4 regions of the Neobacillus canaveralius genome follow, and region 3 is predicted to be linked to each of the others. Evidence: riboswitches for the same ligand, from Rfam matches in the RefSeq annotation. Region 3 holds a riboswitch; each other region holds the start of a gene.
The links. A riboswitch is a leader RNA that binds a small molecule or an ion and turns the genes downstream of it on or off. The one in region 3 is predicted to bind cyclic di-GMP.
Positions count from the first base shown of each region.

Region 1: another riboswitch for cyclic di-GMP. It lies ahead of ABC255_RS03705 (DUF3789 domain-containing protein); the one in region 3 lies ahead of ABC255_RS02525 (PAS domain S-box protein).
Region 2: another riboswitch for cyclic di-GMP. It lies ahead of ABC255_RS25295 (anti-repressor SinI family protein); the one in region 3 lies ahead of ABC255_RS02525 (PAS domain S-box protein).
Region 4: another riboswitch for cyclic di-GMP. It lies ahead of ABC255_RS05855 (anti-repressor SinI family protein); the one in region 3 lies ahead of ABC255_RS02525 (PAS domain S-box protein).

Region 1 covers NZ_JBDFLL010000001.1:758,130-763,818, reverse strand. Annotated here, with positions in the region: gene ABC255_RS03715 (flagellar motor protein MotB) at 1-719, shown strand, start outside; gene ABC255_RS03710 (C39 family peptidase) at 748-1,464, shown strand; cyclic di-GMP riboswitch class I at 1,600-1,683, shown strand; gene ABC255_RS03705 (DUF3789 domain-containing protein) at 1,728-1,847, shown strand; gene ABC255_RS03700 (DoxX family membrane protein) at 1,958-2,467, opposite strand; gene ABC255_RS03695 (carbohydrate kinase family protein) at 2,609-3,541, opposite strand; gene ABC255_RS03690 (glycoside hydrolase family 32 protein) at 3,630-5,099, opposite strand; gene ABC255_RS03685 (ABC transporter substrate-binding protein) at 5,175-5,689, opposite strand, start outside.
Region 2 covers NZ_JBDFLL010000001.1:5,166,899-5,172,587, forward strand. Annotated here, with positions in the region: gene map (type I methionyl aminopeptidase) at 1-122, opposite strand, end outside; gene ABC255_RS25290 (helix-turn-helix domain-containing protein) at 329-658, shown strand; gene ABC255_RS25295 (anti-repressor SinI family protein) at 716-865, opposite strand; cyclic di-GMP riboswitch class I at 898-985, opposite strand; gene ABC255_RS25300 (hypothetical protein) at 1,601-1,765, shown strand; gene hutH (histidine ammonia-lyase) at 1,778-3,310, opposite strand; gene ABC255_RS25310 (DNA topoisomerase III) at 3,645-5,689, opposite strand, start outside.
Region 3 covers NZ_JBDFLL010000001.1:504,170-509,858, reverse strand. Annotated here, with positions in the region: gene ABC255_RS02525 (PAS domain S-box protein) at 1-1,410, opposite strand, end outside; cyclic di-GMP riboswitch class I at 1,487-1,576, opposite strand; gene ABC255_RS02520 (hypothetical protein) at 1,782-3,530, shown strand; gene ABC255_RS02515 (hypothetical protein) at 3,522-3,884, opposite strand; gene ABC255_RS02510 (class I SAM-dependent methyltransferase) at 4,333-4,632, shown strand; gene ABC255_RS02505 (class I SAM-dependent methyltransferase) at 4,637-5,029, shown strand; gene ABC255_RS02500 (asparagine synthase) at 5,252-5,425, opposite strand.
Region 4 covers NZ_JBDFLL010000001.1:1,213,883-1,219,571, reverse strand. Annotated here, with positions in the region: gene speB (agmatinase) at 126-1,055, shown strand; gene ABC255_RS05875 (cell wall hydrolase) at 1,382-1,975, opposite strand; gene ABC255_RS05870 (Dps family protein) at 2,333-2,779, shown strand; gene ABC255_RS05865 (disulfide oxidoreductase) at 2,821-3,228, opposite strand; gene ABC255_RS05860 (DsbA family protein) at 3,221-3,943, opposite strand; gene ABC255_RS05855 (anti-repressor SinI family protein) at 4,197-4,325, opposite strand; cyclic di-GMP riboswitch class I at 4,354-4,437, opposite strand; gene ABC255_RS05850 (lactonase family protein) at 4,726-5,689, shown strand, end outside.

The sequences.
Region 1 (5,689 bases), 250 kb from region 3:
CCTTTAACTCTGACCACGATGAACATATAGATGAATCCTGGCTGATACCATATGCTGACCTTTTAACTCTGTTACTTGCATTATTTATTGTCTTATATGCATCCAGCACCGTTGACAAAGATAAATATCAATCGATCATGGAATCCTTTCAATCTGAATTAACGGGGACAAAAATTGACAATCAACAAGCAGGTCTATCGCCGAACCCTTCCTCTCCACAACTAGAGGTAGGACTGCCAGAGGAAGAAGTAAAAGGCGAAACCAATGACAAAGAACTGGATGTATTAAGGGAACAGCTCGAAAGCTATATAAATAACAATAGTCTGCAGGATATGGTCTCTCTCCAAGAAACGGAAAAGGGAATTGAAGTTTCGTTAAAAGACGTTGTGTTATTTGATTCTGGAAGAGCGGATTTAAAAGAGCGCTCGTATCAAACCTTAAACGGGCTTGTCGGTTTGATTAATACCGTTCCGAATCCGATCAGCATTGAAGGTCATACTGACAATGTTCCGGCACACAATACTGTCTATAATTCCAATTGGGAACTGTCTGCCGCTCGGGCCGCAAGTGTTCTCCACTACTTTGAGTCACAAAAGGTTCAAGCAAATCGCATGCAGTTTTCAGGATTTGGAGAATTTCAGCCTCTTTATCCAAATGATTCGGATGAAAATCGCCAGTCAAATCGGCGAGTAACTGTTGTGATTTTACGAGAAAGTTAAAAATTTCTGGGGAGCAGAGGATGCAACTGTGAAAAAGGTTGTTATATATGGGGTTAGTATACTAGTTTTATGTTTTTCTATATTGGCAGACGTGGGTACAGGCCGTAACGAAGAAGACGCGGCTGCTACTCCCTTTACAAAAGTGGTGTTGGCCGAGGAAATCCAATTGGATGTACCTTTACTCAATCAAATGGATGAACCCCGGTTATTCAACGGCTGTGAAGTAACCAGTTTAGCTATGTTACTGCAATATTGGGGAATCGACGTAACTAAAAATGAACTCGCCGCACAAATCCCAAGGGTTCCTCTTCTCTACGATGATGGGAAAAGTGGAAATCCCAATATGGGATTTGTTGGTGATATGGAAACTGGTCCTGGTTTAGGTGTCTACCATGGACCGATTTTTTATTTAGCGAATACCAATGTCAATGACCAGTTGGTGGTTCAAAATTTATCAAACTATCCTTTTTCCTCCATCCTGGAAAAAGTAAGTCAAGGTCTTCCTGTTTGGGTGATTACCACCACCAGCTTTTCACCCTTACCCGATTTCGAAACATGGTCTACACCACAAGGGACCGTTGGAATTACGTTTAAAATGCACAGTGTCGTCATTACCGGCTACGATCAAGAATACATCTATCTCAACGATCCATACGGTACAAAAAACAAAAAAGTGGATAGAAAAAATTTCATCTCCTCATGGGAGCAAATGGGCTCACAAGCAATCGTCATCGAACCCAAATAAAAGGTTGCTAAAGAATCTATTTAAGTTATTTATCATGTTTTTAGTTTTTTTCGACATTTTATTAAACTTTTAAATCAATGTTGTCGATACAATAGAATACTAAGGAAAATTCACCAAAAATAAAAAAACATTAATCGTACGAAAAGGCAAAATGACCGAAAGGTGATGACGCAAAACTATAGGGGCTAAAGTGAAAAACAACGCTAGCCAGTTACCGAATATGTAATCCTTCCTACGATTAAGTGAAAATGGAGGAAAAATTAATGTTAACTTTTATACTAGGCGTAGCCATAGGAGCACTTACCATGCTAATCACCATGAGTCTAATGGCAGTAGCAAAAAACGCCGATCAACAAATGAATCTTTTCATATCAAAAGAATAATAAAATTGCTAGAATGACTGTCCGCCTCAGGTGGACAGTGTCCACGGGCGGTGCCTGTCACCCATAAAAAAGACGATTCGGGGGGAACGAATCGTCTCTGTGCCTACAAGTTAGGCAGCTGCTTTATTTTTTTCAGTATGAGTATTTAGTGTTTTACGGATGAATGGAACCACCCAGCGGTCTAAACCATATCTTCCAGCATTGTAGCCCGCTGTTAAGATAATGAAGCCTAAGAAGATGTCTGTTGGGTTATGAGATACGGTTCCTGCTAAGAAGAAGCTGAAGTTCATTACTAGACCGAAAAACATTGCTGCTGTTGTTAAACATCCTAGAAGAAGTCCTAAGCCGATTAACGTTTCGCCCCAAGGAACGATGAAGTTGAATACATCGATGTTTTGTAAAGCAAAGCTTTCTAAGAAGTTAGCGTACCATCCGTATACCATGTTGCCATCTGGTCCTTTTACTGGATTTGCAATCGCACCTTTTAGAAAACCAGAAGCGTCAAACCCGCCTGTTAATTTATGAAAACCAGCAGTGAACCAAGAGTAGCCAAGGTATAAACGAATAATAGTTAAAATAGCTGCTGAGATTTTATTTTCTCTTAAAAAGTTGTTAAACATAAGTCATTCCGCCTTTCAAAATTTGTTTGCTCTTTATACTTACACTATATTGGATTTTGTTAGTTAGTAACATAGGTATAGTGTTAAGTTCACAGTTTGTTTGAAATGTTATGACGGAAGTTTGAACAACAGTTATGGTAATCAGGATAATGCAGATAAAACGTCTTCTAACGTAGGTAATGCAGAAATTGCACCCACCTTAGTACATACTAAAGCACCAACTCTATTACTAAAGTAAATAATTTTTTTAAGCTTCTCAAAGTCTTCTATCTCAGGGTTATCTTTTGCGAATTGGAATAAGGTTGCCCCAACAAATGCGTCACCGGCACCTGTCGAGTCAACGGATTTTATTTTTACACTTGGAACAATTTCACTTTTTTCCCTATTTGACAGATATGTTCCCTCACTACCTAATGTTACAGCAACTACTTTCGCTCCTAATTCATGAAGATGATTTGTTCCCTCTGCCAAGTTAGGGATTCCTGTAATTAGTTTTAGCTCCTCATCGCTCACTTTTACAAAATCAGCTAAGGAGCTTCCCTTCTTTGCCAAGTGGATAAATTCGGAAATTCTGTTTTTCCATAAATCTTTTCGGTAATTAGGATCAAATGAAATAAATTTCCCTTGTTCCTTTGCATGACGCATTACTTGAAAATAAGTGGATTGAAAGGGGTCGCTTAATAAAGCAGTGGCAGAACCAAAATGATGAATTGCAGCCTCATTTAGCTTATCGATATCAATTTCTTCCTCCACTAAGAAAGCATCAGCACCGCGATTAAATACAAAATCTCTTTCGCCATTTGCCTGTAGGGATACAAAGGCCAATGTGGTTGGATGAAAATCATCGAACACAAGCATTGCTGTATCTACTTGGACATCATCCAGCGTTTTCTTGAGAAAATGTCCAAATGGATCATTTCCGACTTTTCCGCTAAAAAGAGCTGTCCCCCCTAATTTCGCAATCGTCGCACAGACATTAGCCGGCGCTCCCCCAGCTTGTTTTTGAAAATTTTGTCCTTTTAATAAGTTAATGTCCACATCGGTACAGAAAAAATCGATTAATAATTCACCCATGCATATAATTGATGAACTCAAACCAAACACCCTCCTTTTAAAAAATAAAGCTCTAACCATTTAACCGATTAGAGCTTCCATATTTCGTTTACTTGCTCCAAATGGAATCAAGTTCCGTGACGTTTAATTCCAACACATTTGTAGTTCCTTCATTTGAAAATAAAACGAGTTTTTGCCCTGATTGGGATGGAAACAGTAAGCTGGTAATAGCAGCCTCACCATTGTTTGCAAATACCTCGACTGAGGATGTATCTAAAAACAACTGAAGTTTCAATCTTTGATTATCCAACTTTAATGGTGCTTCTTGTACCGCTTGGAAGGATGTCGAAAAGGTATGTTCTCCAGAAAGTGTTCGGTCAACAAATAACTTCTCTTCTGCTGCATTATAACCAATGACTGTTTTTTCCTCTTCAGAGTGTTGGATGATAAGTCCAAATTGGCCTGAACTTTCTTTTTCAAACTCAATGGTGATTTCCATTAAAGAATGAGGTAACGGGATTGAAATCGCGTTTCCTGATTCAACTGACAATTTTGGGTAGGATTTCGTTTCTTTTCTAATTCTACTAACCTCAGCAACTGGTTGTTGGAATAAGCGGATGCCAGCATCATTTGCAGCCAAGGATAATTCTCTTGGTAACGTCATGGCACTTCGCCATCCCTCTGTAGGGACTTGATTGGCATAGCGCCAGTTACTCATCCATCCAAGATAAATACGTCTTCCATCTTGGATATCAGACCAGCTCACACCTGCATAATTATCACGGCCGTGATCTAACCAAAGAATCGTCGAATCCTCATGGTCATTTACAAAAGTTGTTCCATCAAACTGGCCGATAAAATATTGCGTTCTGGAACCTTCTGCTGATTCACCGTTATCACCGATACTTACAATCATTACCCACTTTTCTTGACCGCCATCTACCGGTAGTTTGAATAAGTCAGGGCATTCCCAAACACCATCATGGGAACCGGCAGTATGTCCAAATTCGCTGGCAAACTCCCATTCTTTTAAGTTAAGGGAAGTATAAATCGTAATCGTTTGACCTGTAGCCAGGACCATCACCCATTTATTTGTCTCTTCATGCCAAAAAACTTTAGGGTCACGGTAATCGGTAATGTTCACATCTGAAAGGACAGGATTGCCTTCAAACTTCACCCACGTTCTTCCATTGTCCTGACTGTAAGCTAAGCTTTGTTGCTGAAGTGGCCGATCAGAATCAGGGTAAGTGCCGGCACTCGTATAAATTGCAACCAATCCTGGGTGATCTTTTTCAAAAAATCCTGTGGTATTGTTCCAATCGACGACCGCGCTCCCTGAAAAAATGGCTCCCAGATCATCCGGATATAAGGCAATCGGAAGGTGCTCCCAATGAATCATGTCTTTACTTACCGCATGTCCCCAGTGCATGGGTCCCCAGGTCGTACCAAATGGATGGTGTTGATAGAACAAATGATATTCATCATTAAAAAAGACCATTCCATTCGGATCATTCAGCCACTTTTCTTCCGGTGAAAAGTGAAATTGTGGACGATACTGTTCTTTATAGGTTTTTGTCATTTTTTTCGCTCCCTTTTTAAATAAGGCTGTACGTAGACAAAAGCACCTGTACAGCCTCGAGACGTTTACTGGGTATTATTCCTGATTTCGGTCGTAACCTTTTTGCTTAATATCCAGCCATTCTTGTAGCCCTAGGCGATCTAATTCTGCTAGATATTCCTTCCATTCTTTTTCAACACCGCCATTTGCAATCCATTCCGCACGTTTTCGCTTAATATAAGCAAACAAATCTGTTTCGATCACAGAAAGTCGATCTAGGTCCTCAATTGAGAAGAATACACGTGGGTAAATATTATCAGCTTCCATGTAAGGAACCATAACTTCTTTCATTAAGTTCAATCTCCATGCAGCATCGTCTGGTTTTGTCGTCACCGTACCGTAGTAGCTGTCTAAGATCGCTAATGGGCCGCCAACAGATGTTTTTTCTCTTAATTCAACGGGTGCTGTACCTTCTAAAGGAAGATGTTTTAACATCTTTGAAGCCTCATCCATCCCAAAAATATTTTGTTGCTTTTCGTCACCATACGTACCCCAGTTATTCTGTACGGATTGAGACGGATCATAAAGCTGGTCAATCCACTTCGCAGTTA
Region 2 (5,689 bases), 4.7 Mb from region 3:
TCAATTTCCCAAGTTGTTATACCTGGTTTAATCATTTTTGCAATTTCTTTATGGCATGAAGCAAGAATTTCCCCTGCTTTTTTCATTCTCTCGATTTCCCGCAGTGATTTAAGAACAATCATGATCTTCCCAACCTTTTTATATTATTTTTATGTATTCTTAGAGAATTGGAAACACACTTTAATCTTATCGCTAAGCTAACATTTTTTCAAAAAGTTTTTGACTTTGATAAATATTTTTGTCATAATAAACTGTTCTTAATATGGAACTTTTTCCGCTTTTCTGATAAAATTATTATAGCAATAATAAAAATTAGGTGTGTGAGCCCATGATAGGTGATCGTGTAAAAAAACTTCGGTTAGAAAAAAGGATGTCATTATCAGAACTTGCTGAGCAAGCTGGAGTTGCTAAATCTTATTTAAGCTCTCTTGAGCGAAACCTGCAAAGAAATCCATCAATTCAATTCCTTGAAAAGATTTCTTCTGTATTAAACGTTCCTGTTGACCATTTAATAAATGAACACATTAATAAAGAAGAATTAGATAGTGATTGGATGAGCATTGTTAAAGAGGCGATGGATTCGGGTGTCTCTAAAGAACAATTTCGCGATTTTATTGAATTCAATAAGTGGCGAATTGGCCAAAATAATAACGAATAAAAAAGAACAAAGCATACTACCAGGATTTTTGTAGTATGCTTTGTTCTTTTATGTATCTTAGCGATTCTTAAGTACTACCTCTCTGGCTTCGTTCTGATGGAGAAAATTAAGGATTGTTTCCTTCGAAATTCCTAGGTCCTTTGCCTCTAAAATAAGAGCTAGCCATTCTGCATCCATACCATTTTTCATACTGTCAGTTATGCCCACTCACATTCACTCCTAAAATACATATTCGTATTCCAGGTAGCCCGGCCATCATAGTAAAATCTATACCTTAGATCCTCGGCTTTGCGTCCCCATTTTTCAATGGGTTTGCCCTTTTCTGTTTCTTATTACTCATAAATCATTGATTATTCAGTATATTCAATAGACAAGCTTTCCTGTTAAATAATGACTATGTTTATTATATATAGTACTTTTTCAGTATCGTGTTGGAATTTGTCAAATGGTTTATTTTTTCGAACCTTTTTTTTACACAAAATATTCCAATTTTCTACAAAAGAGCTTTATGGAATTCGCAGAATTCCTGAAATTCACAATCAATATGGAAGATTTACGGAAAAACAGAGGGATAAAAGTCGATATTAGGTTATTTTACCTAATGAAAGTCTTTATAAAACGATACAAAAAGACCAGAAAAACGCAGTGAAATTTGTCTATTTTGTGACAATTGACATCTACCATAAACACCATTAAAATATACTAAATATTGTAAATATTCTAATATTGGTGGTGGATCTAGTCAATGACAACCATTCATGTGTTGAATTACGCTATCCCAATAGCCTTTGTTGTATTTTTTGGTTACCTTCTTGATCGCATTTGTAAACCTGCAAAGTCTGATGAAAATATAGAAGGTGATTAATACTCTGTCTCTCCTCTCCACTAATAATTTTCCTTCGTTTGGGAATGATACATTCGAAGACGAAAGGAGTGTTTAATTTGGCACGTGGAGAACATTTTAACCATAAGAAGAAAGGTCATCCTGGAAATTTACCAAAAGATAACGTAGTTGAGAAACACTCAAAGGATGCCATTGGAGACGAGGAATTTATTGTAGTGCAAGAGGCATTTAAGAATAGGGTAGAAACGAAAGACGTAGAATAAAAGGCGTGATTTTCACGCCTTTTTTGCCTGCCTAACATTATCAAATTTTTGAATAAGCTTCTTTAAGTCCCATTCTTTTAGACCTGTTGCAGCCCTTTCAATATCTATTGAAAAGATTCGATCCTTCTTTATAGAAGCAACAAGCTCCCTCCCCTTTTCATACACCCGCTTGGTCTGGCTGGCCATTTTATCTACCCCGCGAATTTCAACACCCTGCATGGCACAAATTAGTTCAATCGCCAGCACTCTTCGAGCATTCTGAATGATTTGATACGCATGCCTAGAGGCGATCGTTCCCATGCTCACATGGTCTTCCTGATTAGCAGAGGAGGGAATGGAATCGACACTTGCTGGGTGTGCCAGTGTTTTATTTTCTGATACTAACGACGCCGCCGCATATTGCATAATCATCGCACCTGACTGCAAACCAGGCTCAGGGCTTAAGAAAGGCGGCAAATCGTTCAACTGTGGATTTACTAATCTCTCGATACGTCTTTCAGATATATTCGCAAGCTCGGCAACGGCAATTTTCATAAAATCCATCGCGAAAGCAATTGGCTGCCCATGAAAATTCCCTCCTGAAATAACCTTTTCTCCGTCATCAAATATTAATGGATTGTCTGTAGCGGCATTCATTTCGATTTCTAATTTTTCTTTTACATAATCCAGTGCCTGCCAAGAAGCTCCATGAACCTGTGGAATACACCTTATAGAATAAGCATCTTGAACACGATATTCTCCCTGAACACTGGTTAATAAACTATCACTTAGGTAACCGCGGATTCTCGCTGCCGTGTCAATTTGCTGTTGGTAGCCTCTTGCTACATGAACCTCCTCGGCAAAGGCGTCAATGATTCCGTTCAATCCTTCAATTGTCATTGCAGCGATTAGTTCACTTTCAAATGCCAGCTGTTCCGCTTCAAGATAGCCGACAACTCCCATAGCTGTCATCGCCTGTGTTCCATTAATTAACGCGAGACCCTCTTTTGCCTCTAATGTTATCGGAAGAATCCCTTCCATTTGCAGCGCATGGATTGAATCCATCCTATTTCCTTTGTAAAATACTTCCCCTTCCCCAATCAGCACTAAAGCTAAATGGGAGAGTGGAGCCAAATCACCGCTGGCACCCAGTGAACCCTGTTGAGGAATAACCGGGATGATTTCAGCATTTAGCAATTCCAATAGTTTCTCAATCACGATGGGTCTAACACCTGAATATCCTTTTAAAAGTGCATTGGCTCGTAAAAGCACCATAACTTTTGAAACAATCTCAGGAAAAGGGTCGCCGACTCCACAAGCATGGGAGCGAATTAAGTTTAGTTGTAAATCCCTAACGTGTTCTTTATCGATTATGACATCACTGAACTTTCCAAAACCTGTATTTATACCGTACACCACTTTATGATTGGAAACGATTTTCTCCACCGCTTCACGGCTTTTCTTTACAAGGTCCATACTTTTCTCAGAAGCAATAACCTTTTCGTTTCGATATAAAACTTCTTTCATTTGCTCCAACGTTAAACTTTGACCTGTTAGCATAATCATATTTCTCACCTCTACCACTTTAATAGAATAAAGAAAGAGGCTGGATTCCATATCACATTAGATTTGGAGTCCAGCCTCTTTTATAAACATTACATAATTTAATTTTGTTTTTGGATGCCTCATAGGTTATCAGTCCATTCAAAAATTCTATTAGATTAATAATTATTGTATGTGATAAGAAGCTTGATTGTCAATGCAATTGTCAGAATTTTAGCACAATATCACTTTAGCAAGATAATATAAGAAAGGATTCCTGCTGTTTACAATATAGGCTTTATATACAAAACAAGTATATAAAGCCCAATTTTCTAATCGATATTGTTTTTGATCTTTCTTACTTCAAATTCAACTTCTTTAATGCATCTGCCAAAGCTGTATTAATCGGCTCTTCTTCCTTGTTTTGGTTATTCAGATACTTTTGTACCGTACGTTTATCCACTTTACCAGTAGATTCTTTTTTACGACGCGCTTCGAAGGCAGATAGTTTCTCACGATATCCACATTTACAAGCGAAAATTTGTCCTTCCCCTTCACCGCGAAGCTCAAGTTTTTTCTTGCATTGCGGGCAGCGCGCATTAGTGACGCGCGAAACATTTTTTCGATGTCCACATTCACGGTCTTGGCACACAAGCATTTTGCCTTTTTTCCCATTTACTTCAAGCATTGGTTTTCCACAGTCCGGACAACTTTTTGTAGAGATATTGTCGTGCTTATACTTTTTATTACTGTTTTTAATTTCAGCGACAATTTCTTTTGTGTACTTTTTCATTTCGCTGATAAAAACATCTTTTTTCAACTTGCCATGGGCAATTTGATCAAGTTTTTGTTCCCACTCAGCTGTTAAGGCAGGGGACTTCAGTTCTTCAGGCACCAAATCCAGCAATTGACGTCCTTTGGAAGTAAGGTGAATGTCTTTACCACGCTTTTCTATTAGAAATGAATTGAAAAGCTTTTCGATAATATCTGCACGAGTAGCTACAGTTCCTAATCCGCCCGTTGATTTTAAAGTTTCTGCCAGTTGTTTATTGTCGGTTCCCATATACTTCGTAGGATTTTCCATTGCAGACAATAATGTTGCCTCATTAAAACGGGCTGGCGGGCTGGTTTGACCTGATGTTTGCGCAATTAACTTCACGTTAAGGGTATTGTTTTTTTCAAGTCGTGGTAAAATCTGTTCCTTTAGGTCGTCTCCTGCATCCTCTTCTTCAAAGCGATTCTCGTATACCTCTTTCCATCCGCTCGAAAGAATAGTTTTTCCTCTTGCAACAAAGTTTTCTTCACCTATTTTTGCACGAAGCGTTAACTGCTCATACTCAAAAGCCGGGAATAACACGGCTAAAAATCGTTTCACCACTAAGTCATAAATTTTCCGTTCTTTATCTGTAAACGCTGAGAAGTTTACATACCCTTCTGTTGGAATAATCGCATGGTGATCGGACACTTTGCTGTCATCGACAAATGATTTCGATACTTTTATTGGCTTGCTTAAAATCTTATTAGTTAAGGGACGATACTCTCCTGCTCCACATGCTCTCAAGCGTTCTGGAAGCGTTTCTACAATATCTGAAGATAGGTAACGTGAGTCTGTTCGTGGATAGGTTAAGACTTTATGCTGCTCGTAGAGCTTTTGCATAATATTTAATGTTTCCTTTGCAGAATAACCAAAGATCTTGTTCGCATCGCGCTGTAATTCGGTTAAATCATAAAGCCCAGGAGAAAAGGATTTCTTCTGCTTTTTTTCAATTTCTTTTATAATGGCGTTTTGTTTGCCCAATTTCTTCACAATTGCGTCGACATTCTCTTTATCAAAGCTGCGACTATTTCCCTTTGCATCCTGCCAAGTCAATTTTAAATTGTCGGTGGTTTGTGCATCGATTCCATAATACGTTTGAGGTTTGAAGTTTTTAATTTCATCCTCCCGTGCTGCAATGATTGCAACCGTTGGAGTTTGAACTCGGCCGCAGTTTAACTGTGCATTAAAACGGGTTGTTAATGCACGGGTTGCATTCAGACCTATATACCAATCCGCTTCTGACCGTGCAACAGCAGATTCGTATAAATTTTCATAGGCTTTGCCCGGCTTCAAGTTGGAAAAGCCAGCTTTAATTGCTTTATCCGTAACGGAAGATATCCATAGACGTTTAGTAGGTTTATTAATCTTTGACTTAGCAAGTATCCATCTTGCAACTAATTCCCCCTCACGACCACTATCTGTTGCAATAACAATCTCCCCAACATCAGAGCGTTGTAGTTGGCTTTTCACAGCATGAAACTGCTTACTGGTTTGCTTAATAACAACAAGCTTTAACTCGTTTGGAAGCATTGGTAAATCTTCTATTTTCCAGGCTTTATATTTCTCGTCATAACTTTCAGGATCTG
Region 3 (5,689 bases):
AGAGGCGTTAAGCCGTTGGGCTACTTCTTTGAGCAATTCGTCGCCTGTATTGTGACCGAGGGTATCATTGACCACTTTAAATCGATCAAGATCCATAAATAAAACAGCCACTTTTTGGTCTCTGTTTGCAGCACTGACCAGTTCGCTTGTTAGACTTGAATTTAACTTATTGCGATTTGGCAAACCGGTTAAATAATCATGGTAGGCCATATGTTCAATGGCTATTTCTATTTCCACCTGTTTCGTAATGTTCTGAGCTAACCCAAAAACACCATTCACTTCTCCATTTACGAAAATAGGTACCATTGTCACATTTATATGAATGATCGAACCCTTCCTATCCACTATAGAGGTTCTAAAATTTTGTGCCTCTCCTTTTATGCATCGGGCAAAATGATCTACTACTTCTTCCAGTTTTTCAGGGACAATCAATTCCTTAAAATTCATCGGCTTTAATAGTTCTTCCTTACGATACCCCGTTTCTTCTTCACAAACAGTATTAAAGCTAGTAAAATGACCATCCAAATCAAACGAGTATACACTGTTGTCATTATGTTCGAAGAGCGATTTATACCGTTGGCCGTTTATAGCTAATTGTTCAAGTAAGATTTTCTTATCTGTAATGTCGATTCCAACCGCCATAATTGCTGGTTTTCCATTAAATAGAATTTTTGTTCCAGAGGCTTCTACATCAATGGTCTTTCCATCTAAGGTCAATAATTTACATTCGCTCGGGCCAACTTTTCCATTTACTAACGTTTCCTTAAAACGGTCCGATAAGATTTCCTTGCTTTCCGGATGAATAAAGTCAAATATCTCCCTGCCAACCAGCTGATTCTCATGAACGGCACCAAGCCCCTCTAATCCAGCACGATTGACCAGAACGATTTTTCCTTCTTGATGAACAAAGATAGCTGTTGGTGACACTTCTACTAAACTACGATATTGGTCTTCACTTTCTATTAGTGAACGATACCTGTTTTCGGTCATTTTAAGCTGCTCTTGTAATTTCAATGTCTCTCTTTTTTGTAAGGTAATGTCATTTACAGAACCGCTTATGGCGATCACCTTTCCCCCTTCATCTAAGATTGGCTGAGAACGATCCTGCACCCATCGAACTTTACCATCGGAACGAATGATTCGATATTCTACAACGGTTGACTCCCCTACTAATTGCCTGCTACTTGCATTTTCAATTATCCATTTGTCTTCCGGATAAACCGATTCTAACCATACTGTGGGATTCTCCATGAAATATTCTTGCGTATACCCGTATATGGATGCATTACCTTTAGATACCCATAAAGTATCTTCTAGTAAGTCTTTATACCAGATCGCTAGTCCAGGGTTATCGAATATTTTATGTAAGTTATTTTCATCGAATCGGGAAGCAATAAATCCAATATTCATTTAAATACCCCAATCTTTATGTAATAAAAAAAGAAGACTATTCCATTTAGAACTAGCCGATCAGGTCATATCATTATTCGGTAACCCGGCGATCATAGTTATGGTTTATAACCATAGACCCGTAGCTTTGCGTCCTCACCTTTCAGTAAGTTTGCCTTTATCGTATTTTTTTGTTTATTTCAGTATTTTCTGAGACTATTATCTATTATACAATTATTGATAATAAAATAAACCACCTACTATTTGGGGCTATTGGTAAAAAGGGCCAAAAGGGCCAAGGGGACAGGAACCTTGGTCCACTACACCAAGGAAGTCACTTTATAGTAAAATATGTATATATCATTTTGAATATAAGGAATGAATAAAAAAGAATGAATATGAATATTTCAATAGATTCTACTGTACCCAAACCAGACCCTAGCTTTTTGGATGCGATACTTGTGGCTTACTCACCCACTAGTCCGTATTTCTGGATTTCAATCGTTTATTGGATGATAGTTGCTTTCGTTATTCAAAGTAAAAAATATAAACTAGAAAAATTCGAAAAACTGGCTGCACTTTTTTCAGCACTTGGTTTGTATATATTGAGTACGATATTTTGTATTTCAAAAGCTTATACATTTACAATGGGAGAAAGTTGGGGAGATATTGGACCGCTTGGAGATTTAATTGGAGGAACGACAGTAGCATTTTTCACTTTGGCTTCACTTATGCTTCTTGTCGGAACAGTTCGGACACAAAGATCTGAAATGCAAACAACCAATGATATGATACATATTCAACAAGTAGAACAAACCTATTTTTCAGCAATATCATCCTTTATGGAACCGCGAAACCGATTAATTACCATGCCTTTAATGGATGAAAACAAGCCAATCCCATCTAAGTTAAAAAGTAATTTATTATGTGCACCTTGGCTAGATTCATCTCTGCAGCACCCAATTGCATATAGTAAAAATTATTCTGAGATTCTACCGCAGGAACTCAATCAATTAACAGTGCTACAATATAATAACTCGAGACTATATCAGATATTATTCTTACAATCTGTTATAAATAAACCAACGAAGTACATTCGGTTTTATGGGTTCACTTCCTGGTTTGATATTCTGTTGCTTATTCATTTTAAATCTAAAATAGAAACAGGGATCGAAGAAATCTATGATGAAATTAAGGACTTTATCGATAATTCAGGGATTCCTTATTACGAAAGTGCTGAAGCTATTCTTTCCGAAAATCAGGAGACAGTACCTTCTCAAATGTTTTCTTATTTCACCGACCACTTTGACGATCATTCAGTGGACATCGTGTTTAAGTGCTTTAATTTATCCATGCATGTCATAAAAAAGACTGATTCAGAAGAAGATGCTTTACGAATGGTAAAGGCAATACATTATGAAATCCCAGTTTTTGCAGTAAAGAATAAACAATCATTCTTTAAAGATTTACCAAGTACTTTACAAGCGTACATGACCATTCCACAAAGCACAGCATTCCTTCAGTTTTATGATGAATTCAAGTGGATTATTCGGTATTTAACAACGAATCTAAAGCACTATAACCCAAACCGTGCTGATTTCATTTCTAAATATCAACTATATTTAGATCACTTACGTAATAAACTGCTCGAAGAAGACTTACTATGCATCGCGATCTTTCTCGCAATTGAATACGATACAGCCTTATATAGCGGCTATCAATCTTGGGCAGATTCAAAGGTATTAAAAGACTTACAGGATAAACATCTCGACGTTCACCCTAAATATTTTGCTGTAGATTTGAATCATTCTGCACTTTCAATTGAAAGCCTCAAAATTGAAGCAACACAAAAAACAAAAGAAGCATTTATTTCGGCGTATAAAAAAGTTGAAGACGAAATAAATAGAGTGGCTCCGAAGATATTAATCGACAATCAAGCCATTATTCAATTACAAAATGACTTATTTGAATCCAAGTTCTTTACTAAGCTTAAAACAAATATCGATCTAGGGTGTATGAAAGAAACATTACTTCCCAATGAGTACATCAATAATAGGAATAGTAAGGATATAGAGATACGCTTAAAGAAAATGCTGCTTATGGATTATCAAGAAATCTATGACGTAATTACTCTAGACTAAAGTACATTCACAGGAATCTATATAAAATAAAACAGAGCTGATTGGTGCATTAGCTCTGTTTTTATATGGTTTAGATTGGAGGACCAAGGTTCCTGTCCCCTTGGTTCTCCCATCTGGCAATCCTTTTTCATTTAACTCTCCTTCATATACACTAGAAAAAGAATCATTATAGTGGTAGGTTCCCTTCGTGGCAGCATCCGCCTTACCTTCCACTACACCCATTCCGATGATTAAAACTGTTATAACAGAATTTAATAACCATTTCTTACTTGTCCCCATAAATACAAGACAAAGATTGATGATTCCTATCACCATACATAATGCTAAAAAAACGATCCCCTTTTCCACTATCACTTAAAACTCCTCCCATTTTTGATGTGAATTCAGCTTTACTCCCCAAATTTTCAATGATTACTTGAAAATACCATCTAGCCAGACTTATTATACTACGAATATATTACTGTGCAGAAAGTACTACATAATAAATTTAAAAATCATTGTACTTGTTATCAACGATAAGTATTGGGTGATAGTTTATATAAATCTATAAGTTTTTTTCAAAAAGAGCTAGTCAATTCTAGATTATTTGTCGATAATATTAATGCAGCTTGTTACTCCTAAGCAAGTTGCTAGTAATATTTCACTAGGGCTGTCCATATTAGACAGCTCTTTTTATTCAACTCGGACCAAAAAAGCAAGTTTTTCTTTGGTTAAGATCTGGGCTTAAAAGGAACCATCCAATTTATCAAATCATATTATGCAACTAAGATAAATGGAGAAGGTGGTTCTCATTAGGGCTTCAATGTATTTAGATTTTCTATCCAAATTTGGCGTTAGTGGAGCACATCCTGGTGGTATTAAACTAACAGAGGAAATATTTGAGAACGAAAAGATTAACAAGTTTTCTCACATCTTAGATGTAGGTTGTGGTACCGGCCAAACAGCTGCCTATTTAGCGGCACGTTATGGTGCAAAAGTAACAGGGATGGATATTAACCCCATAATGGTAGGAAAAGCAAAAAACAGAATGATAAACTACCAATTACCAGTGGAAATTATTCAGGGCTCGATAGGAATGTCCGTTACCAGACGGTCGATATGACTTCATTATTTCCGAATCTGTTCTTTCTTTTGTCAACAAGCCTAGTGCACTTAAGGAAATATTTCGATTATTAAAGCAAAACGGTCGGTTTATTGCAAATGAGCTTACCGTTAATAGGAGGATCGGTGCCAATTACGAGGAGGAAATTAAACGATTTTATGGGTTGGATTCAATCCTCATGGAAATGGATTGGATAACCTTATTTGAACAGACCGGTTTTAAAAATATAAAAACGTTTTCAAAAAAACCTTCTATCCTCCACAACCAGTCAACGCCTGAATTTCAATACTCAGAATATATTGAACCCGAATTATATGAGATCATGCTTCAACATTTGAATTTAATGGTAAAATATCAGGGAACTTTGGACTACAGAGTATTTTCATGTACGAAATAGACATTTAGAAACGTTCATATGGAAAACAACCATCATGAAAATGCAATTCATCTTTTAAAGAGAACTCAAACCCGATTAATGGACACCTAATAAAAAGTGCCCCTTAATCGGGTTTTTCTATGTCTCCTGAATGAAAACCCGTTTATAGCTTTCGTTACATAACTAGAGTAAGGATATAAGTAAATAAGAATAGACGAGCACTCAATGGTGCTCGTCTTTTATCTAACGTCGATGTTCCACAAGATCGATGGCCCCTAACACAATGTGTGCAAGACCGAATCCGAAAATCGTATTGGCTATCATTTTGTTAGAGCCTCTTTTTTGTTTTAAGGCATATCCAGTTGCTGTTACCGCCGTACCTAATACCGTTGGAATCAAGCCCTCGCGAATATTCATGAATATCCCTCCACATCGAAGTTAGTGGTGTTTATACACCAACTAATACTTTTCCCTTTTTGCTCATTAATTATTATTAATTAGTAAAAAGTAAAATTGGCTCCTTACAATCTCTTACCATTTTGGTTTACTATCTTTCAATAAATTTTCAAATACTAATTGGGATTCTCCATCATAATAATCGACAAAAACCACCTTAACTAATCGTTTAAATAAAACTGTCCTAAACCCTGTTAGATAACGAACTTTTAATTCTTTTCCGGG
Region 4 (5,689 bases), 710 kb from region 3:
TTCCTGCATACATTATTCCATATTAAATAACGACTGTCACGAGGGATTGGGCCAATAAGGAACTTAATCTTGGCACAAAAATTGCAACATATCCTAGTACAAATAAAAGACTGGAGGAATGTAAAATGCATTATCCTTTAACACCGGATGTTAAACCCGAGTTTTGTACTACAGGAACCTTTATGAGGTTGCCCTCAAGCAGGGAAAATTCTAAATTAGCCATTGTGGGACTCCCGTTTGATACAGCTGCCTCCTTCCGAGTAGGGGCCCGCTTTGCACCACAAGCAATTCGTCAGGCCTCTATGACGTTATTTCCCTACCATCCTATTCATAAGGTGTATCCATTTGATGCATGTAACGCCATAGATATCGGAGATGTATCGGTTATTCCTCATAATATTCACCGAAGCTATGAGCTAATGGAAAAAGCAGTGATGGAATTAATGGAGAAGGGAATCACCCCGATTGGACTAGGTGGCGACCACTCTGTTACACTAGCAAATCTTAGAGCAGCAGCCAAAATCCACGGTCCTGTAGCATTAATTCATTTTGATTCGCATACAGATACATGGGACACTTACTATGAAGAAAAATATTGGCATGGCTCACCATTCATTCGTGCATATGAGGAAAATTTATTAATTCCCGATAAGGTTTTTCAGGTTGGTATTCGCGGAACCCTTAATCATCCTGGAGATATCGAATCAAGTAGTGATTTAGGGTATCATGTGATTACCACTCCTGAATTAAAGGAACTTGGCTTTGATAATGTCGTGAGGGAAATGAAAGAGAAAATTGGGGATACACCATGTTTTCTTAGTTTTGATATTGATTTTGTTGACCCATCCTGTGCTCCCGGAACAGGGACTCTTGAGGTTGGAGGGTTAAACAGCTTTGAAACGTTACAAATCATTCGTTCCCTAACAGATTTTAATTTTATTGGCTTTGACCTTGTTGAGGTTTTACCGCCATACGACCCAACCCAGATCACATCCTTACTTGCTGCAACTATTATCCATGATTTTGCCAGCCTCGTTGCTCTTAAAATTAAATAAAATTAAAAAAAGCAGTGTACTCTATACTACGAGTCCACTGCTTTTTTGGTAGGAGATATTTTTTTGTAATACTATTTTCAAAACGTGTAGTTACCTAATAACCTTCACACAGTGAATAAAGAAATTTAGTCATTCTTTAATCCGCACCAAAAATTCCTCCAAATATTGTCAATCCTTGGAATCATCTTTTCATCACCATAATATAAAGAGGGGTTTTCTTAATAGTCAAATAATTCTAATCATAAATTACTCCTTTTAGCTGGATTATTTATAGCAAACTTAGAATAAGAAAAAACGCCTGGAAAAGTATCCAAGCGTCCCTTAAATTACCGAGCGAAACGATGATTTCCGATTGTTACTGTTACTTCACGTGAGAAGATCCAATCGCTTACTGCTGTTTTTGGATTGTAGAAAAATAAAGAGCCATTACCTTTACCCATCAAAGCGATTGCTTCATTAACCGCTCTTTTGGACGCTGCGTCTGCTGGCTGATTGATTTGGCCATTTGCAACAGGGGTAAATGCATAGTGTCCATTTGCAATTTGATAAATGACTCCACGAACAGTGTTAGGGAAGTCTGGACTTTTCACTCGATTAAGAATAACAGTTGCAACTGCTACCTTTCCAGCATATGGCTCGCCAACTGCTTCTGCACGAACTAATCGCGCCATTAATTCTTCATCTGCCGCTGATATTGGAGAGTCTGGTAGAATCATATTTTGACCTGCAATAAGCGATTTACTATTGTTTGCACTCATTAAGCTATTAACAGGGATACCAAATCCTTTGGCTATTTTCCAGTATGTCTCACCATATTGAATCTTGTGTGTTGTAGCTGCCTCCGACTTAGTAACGCCTGTAAATGCTGACATTGAAAAAATTAATCCCGCTGCAATAACAAGTTTTTTTAGTTTGTTCATGTTTTATAGCCTCCTAGTATTCTCGTTGTTTTCTCTACTAATAAGGCTATCAGTTGTAACATAGTTATTCATTAACCAAAAAAAACCAGTGTGAAAATAGGATAAGTAGCTCCTGCTATGAAAGCATTTATCTATTAAATGGAATGATCAACCAACCGACTTTCCTCCCCACAATAATCCCATAAATGTAATCTTAAGGAAATATTATTACAGTCTGTTTCATGCTTATTTCATGAAATATCATTGTAACAAAGAAATCCTTCACGAAATTGACAAAATATCCCTCAATTTAGCACAGGTTTCTCCTTAAATTTTTGGTAATAATATAATAGAGGACAAAATGATGGAGGGTTCATAATGGAAAATCAATTAGTCAGCATACTTAATAAACAAATTGCAAACTGGTCAGTATTGTATATCAAGTTACATAACTACCATTGGTATGTAAAGGGCGGGCAGTTTTTTACCTTGCACGCTAAATTTGAGGAATTTTATAACGAGGCTGGATTGCATGTAGATGAATTAGCAGAACGATTACTTGCAATCGGAGGAAATCCTGTTGCTACTATGAGAGAATGTCTAGAACTTTCATCTATTCAAGAAGCACAAGGCAGCGAAACTGCTGAAGAAATGGTTCAAACCATTATTAATGATTTTTCAATTATTATTGGAGAATTAAAAGAAGGTATGAGCATTGCCGGTGAAAAGGACGATGAAACAACAGGCGATATGCTCCTTGCAATTCATTCTGGTTTAGAAAAACATGTATGGATGCTAACAGCATTCCTTGGCAAATCAATCTAAATTACGGTAATAAAAATAAGACTCAAGCATTTGCTTGAGCCTTATTTATTTTGGTTTCGTGCAATGATAACTAAGCAAATGGTAATAATCGTGAACGCGGTAAACGCCAGGATTGGAATGGTGATAAATCCAAGCCAGTTAATATAATCTTTTGAGCAAGGTACACCACTTTTACACATTTCAAATTGCTGCAGATAGGGAATCTTTTGAAGAGCCGTATGGTAGCCTGAAATGAGCATTCCAATGATCGATAACGGTAAGGTGTATTTCACAATATCGTTATCATTTCGGTAAAAGGCAATTCCTAGAATGATTGCTAATGGATACATAAAGATTCGCTGATACCAGCAAAGCGTACATGGAATGTAGTGGAGAACTTCACTGAAATACAAACTCCCAATGGTTGCAATAAGTGCTGCAACCCATGCAAGCAGTAAAGGTTTATTCATTCCCTTTCTCCTTTGCCGCTTCCTCTACTAATTTGTTTAAATCGTCCATTGTTTGTCCATCAAATCGCTTCCCATTAACAAAAATGGTAGGTGTTCCACTAACTCCTAATTTTCCTCCAAGGGCTTCATCACTTTTCCAAGCCTCTTCCGGAGCTTTTGTATCAAAATAAGCAACTACTTTATTAACCTCTTCCTCAGTAGCCATTTCTTGCAATGTTTTGGTTAAAAATTCCTCTGTAAAAACATCAATTGTTTCATATCGGGTATCTTCCGGCTGCTTATCGAAAATAAGTTCATGAAACTCCCAAAATTTTTCGTTGCCTAACTCATGATAAACCGCCTCTGAAAATTTAGCTGTTCGATCTGAATCAACATTAATAAATGGATAATGGAAATAATAAAATTTTGCTTTGCCTGTATCAACAAATTCTTTTACTACTTGTGGTACAACATTTTCCGCAAAGTTTTTACAATTCGGGCACTTATAATCGCCAAATTCTACAATTGAAACAGGTGCTGATTCTTCACCTAAAAAAGGCTGATTGGAATAATCAATCGCTTCTTTAGCACTATCATCAGATTTCTGGTTGTTAGCTAGAAAGATAAATCCAATAATAGCTATTGCAATCAATCCAATAATCCAAAAAACAAATTTTGATGATGAGGATTGTGGTTTCGTCGTTCCTTTTTTAGTACTTTTTTTTCCTTGCGCCATAATCAAACTCCTTATTTATGTGATAGTTTTAACTCCATACAGTAATGTTAGATTAAATTTTACTAAACTTATACTGTAATGAAAATAAAAATGCCTATTAATCAGAACGTATATTATTAGATTGTCCTTTAAACGAAAAAAGGCCCATTTTAATGGACATTTTTTTTAGAGCAATTTCTTTTTTCATAATCCTTTTTTTGTAAGCTACAATTGGCAGCTTTACTAAGTAGGTAAATATCAAAGGAGGACATGTTTATGTATTCGAAGGGTCTTTTAGGAAATCCTTAATTTCATCAACAGTAATCCCTAAATATCGAGCTTCTAAGATGAGTTCTAGCCATTCCTTATCTACTTCTTTTTCATCTAATAGAGTGGGTAACATGTAAGGGTGTCCTCCTAAAATATTTGTCCTAGGCTACTCAGCCGTCATCGTTTAGCACTTTAGACCTGAAGCTTTGCGCCCTAATCTTTCGAAAGATTTGCCTATATCTAATTAAAGTTATAAAGTTCATAAGAAAATAGTACCACACATATTCTTTATATCGAACATAATTAATTCTAAAAATTATGACAAATTTATACACTTAGATAATAAAAGTACAGAGAAGGTCGGAGATAGATAAATGATTTGAGGTCGAAAATAGACTAATGATACTTATTACTTGTATATTTTTGTCTTTTAATGTATTCATAAAACATACACTCACTAGAACATGTTTTAATAATTCTTTGGGTAGTTTGATAAAATAAAATGATGATATTTCATTAAAGGAGTTTAAATGATGACTGAAAAAAAACAGTACACAGGTTTTATCGGAACATATACCAAAGGTGATAGCGAAGGTATTTATTCTTTCACGCTAGACACAGATAAGAGGACTATAGTAGACGTTAAAGTTGCAGCTAAGTTAGAAAACCCTACATATCTAACAATTAGCTCAAATAATCGTTATCTTTATTCCGTTGTAAAAGAAGGTGACACTGGAGGATTAGCAGCTTTTTCTATTAACGATAACGGTGAGTTAACAGCAATAAACAGCCAATTCTCAGAAGGTGCATCACCTTGTCATGTTAGTGTGGACACTAAAAACAACTATGTTTTTAGCGCTAATTATCATAAAGGAACAGTAGAATCCTCTTTGCTAAATCACGAAGATGGCTCCGTGCAGCCTGCTATGTCAATTTTTAAACATGAGGGTTCAGGTCCTGACCCAAGACAGGAAAAAGCGCATACCCATTACGCAGGAGTCACACCGGATGAAAAATATTTAGCTGTTGTTGAACTGGGAACTGATGCCCTAATTACCTATAAAGTAAATGACAATGGCACAATTGAAAAAGTAAGTCTTCTTCCAATAAAGGCTGGCAGCGGCCCGAGACACATTGCTTTCCATCCTAATGGAAAATATGCTTATATCATGACCGAGTTTAGCTCCGAGGTTATAGCATTAAATTATCATCCAGAAAACGGCCATTTTACTGAAATACAATATATTTCTACTCTGCCGGAAGATTTTACAGAAAATAACCAAGGAAGTGCCATACATATTTCTGCGGACGGTCGTTTTGTTTATGCTGGTAACCGTGGTCATAACAGCATTGCCCTGTTCCAAATCAATCAAGAGTCCGGTGAACTAAGCTTTGTAGAACACACCTCAACAGAAGGAGATTGGCCAAGGGATTTTGAGATTGACCCTTCTGAAAAATTCATTGTTGCTTCTAATCAAGAATCGAGCAATATCGTTT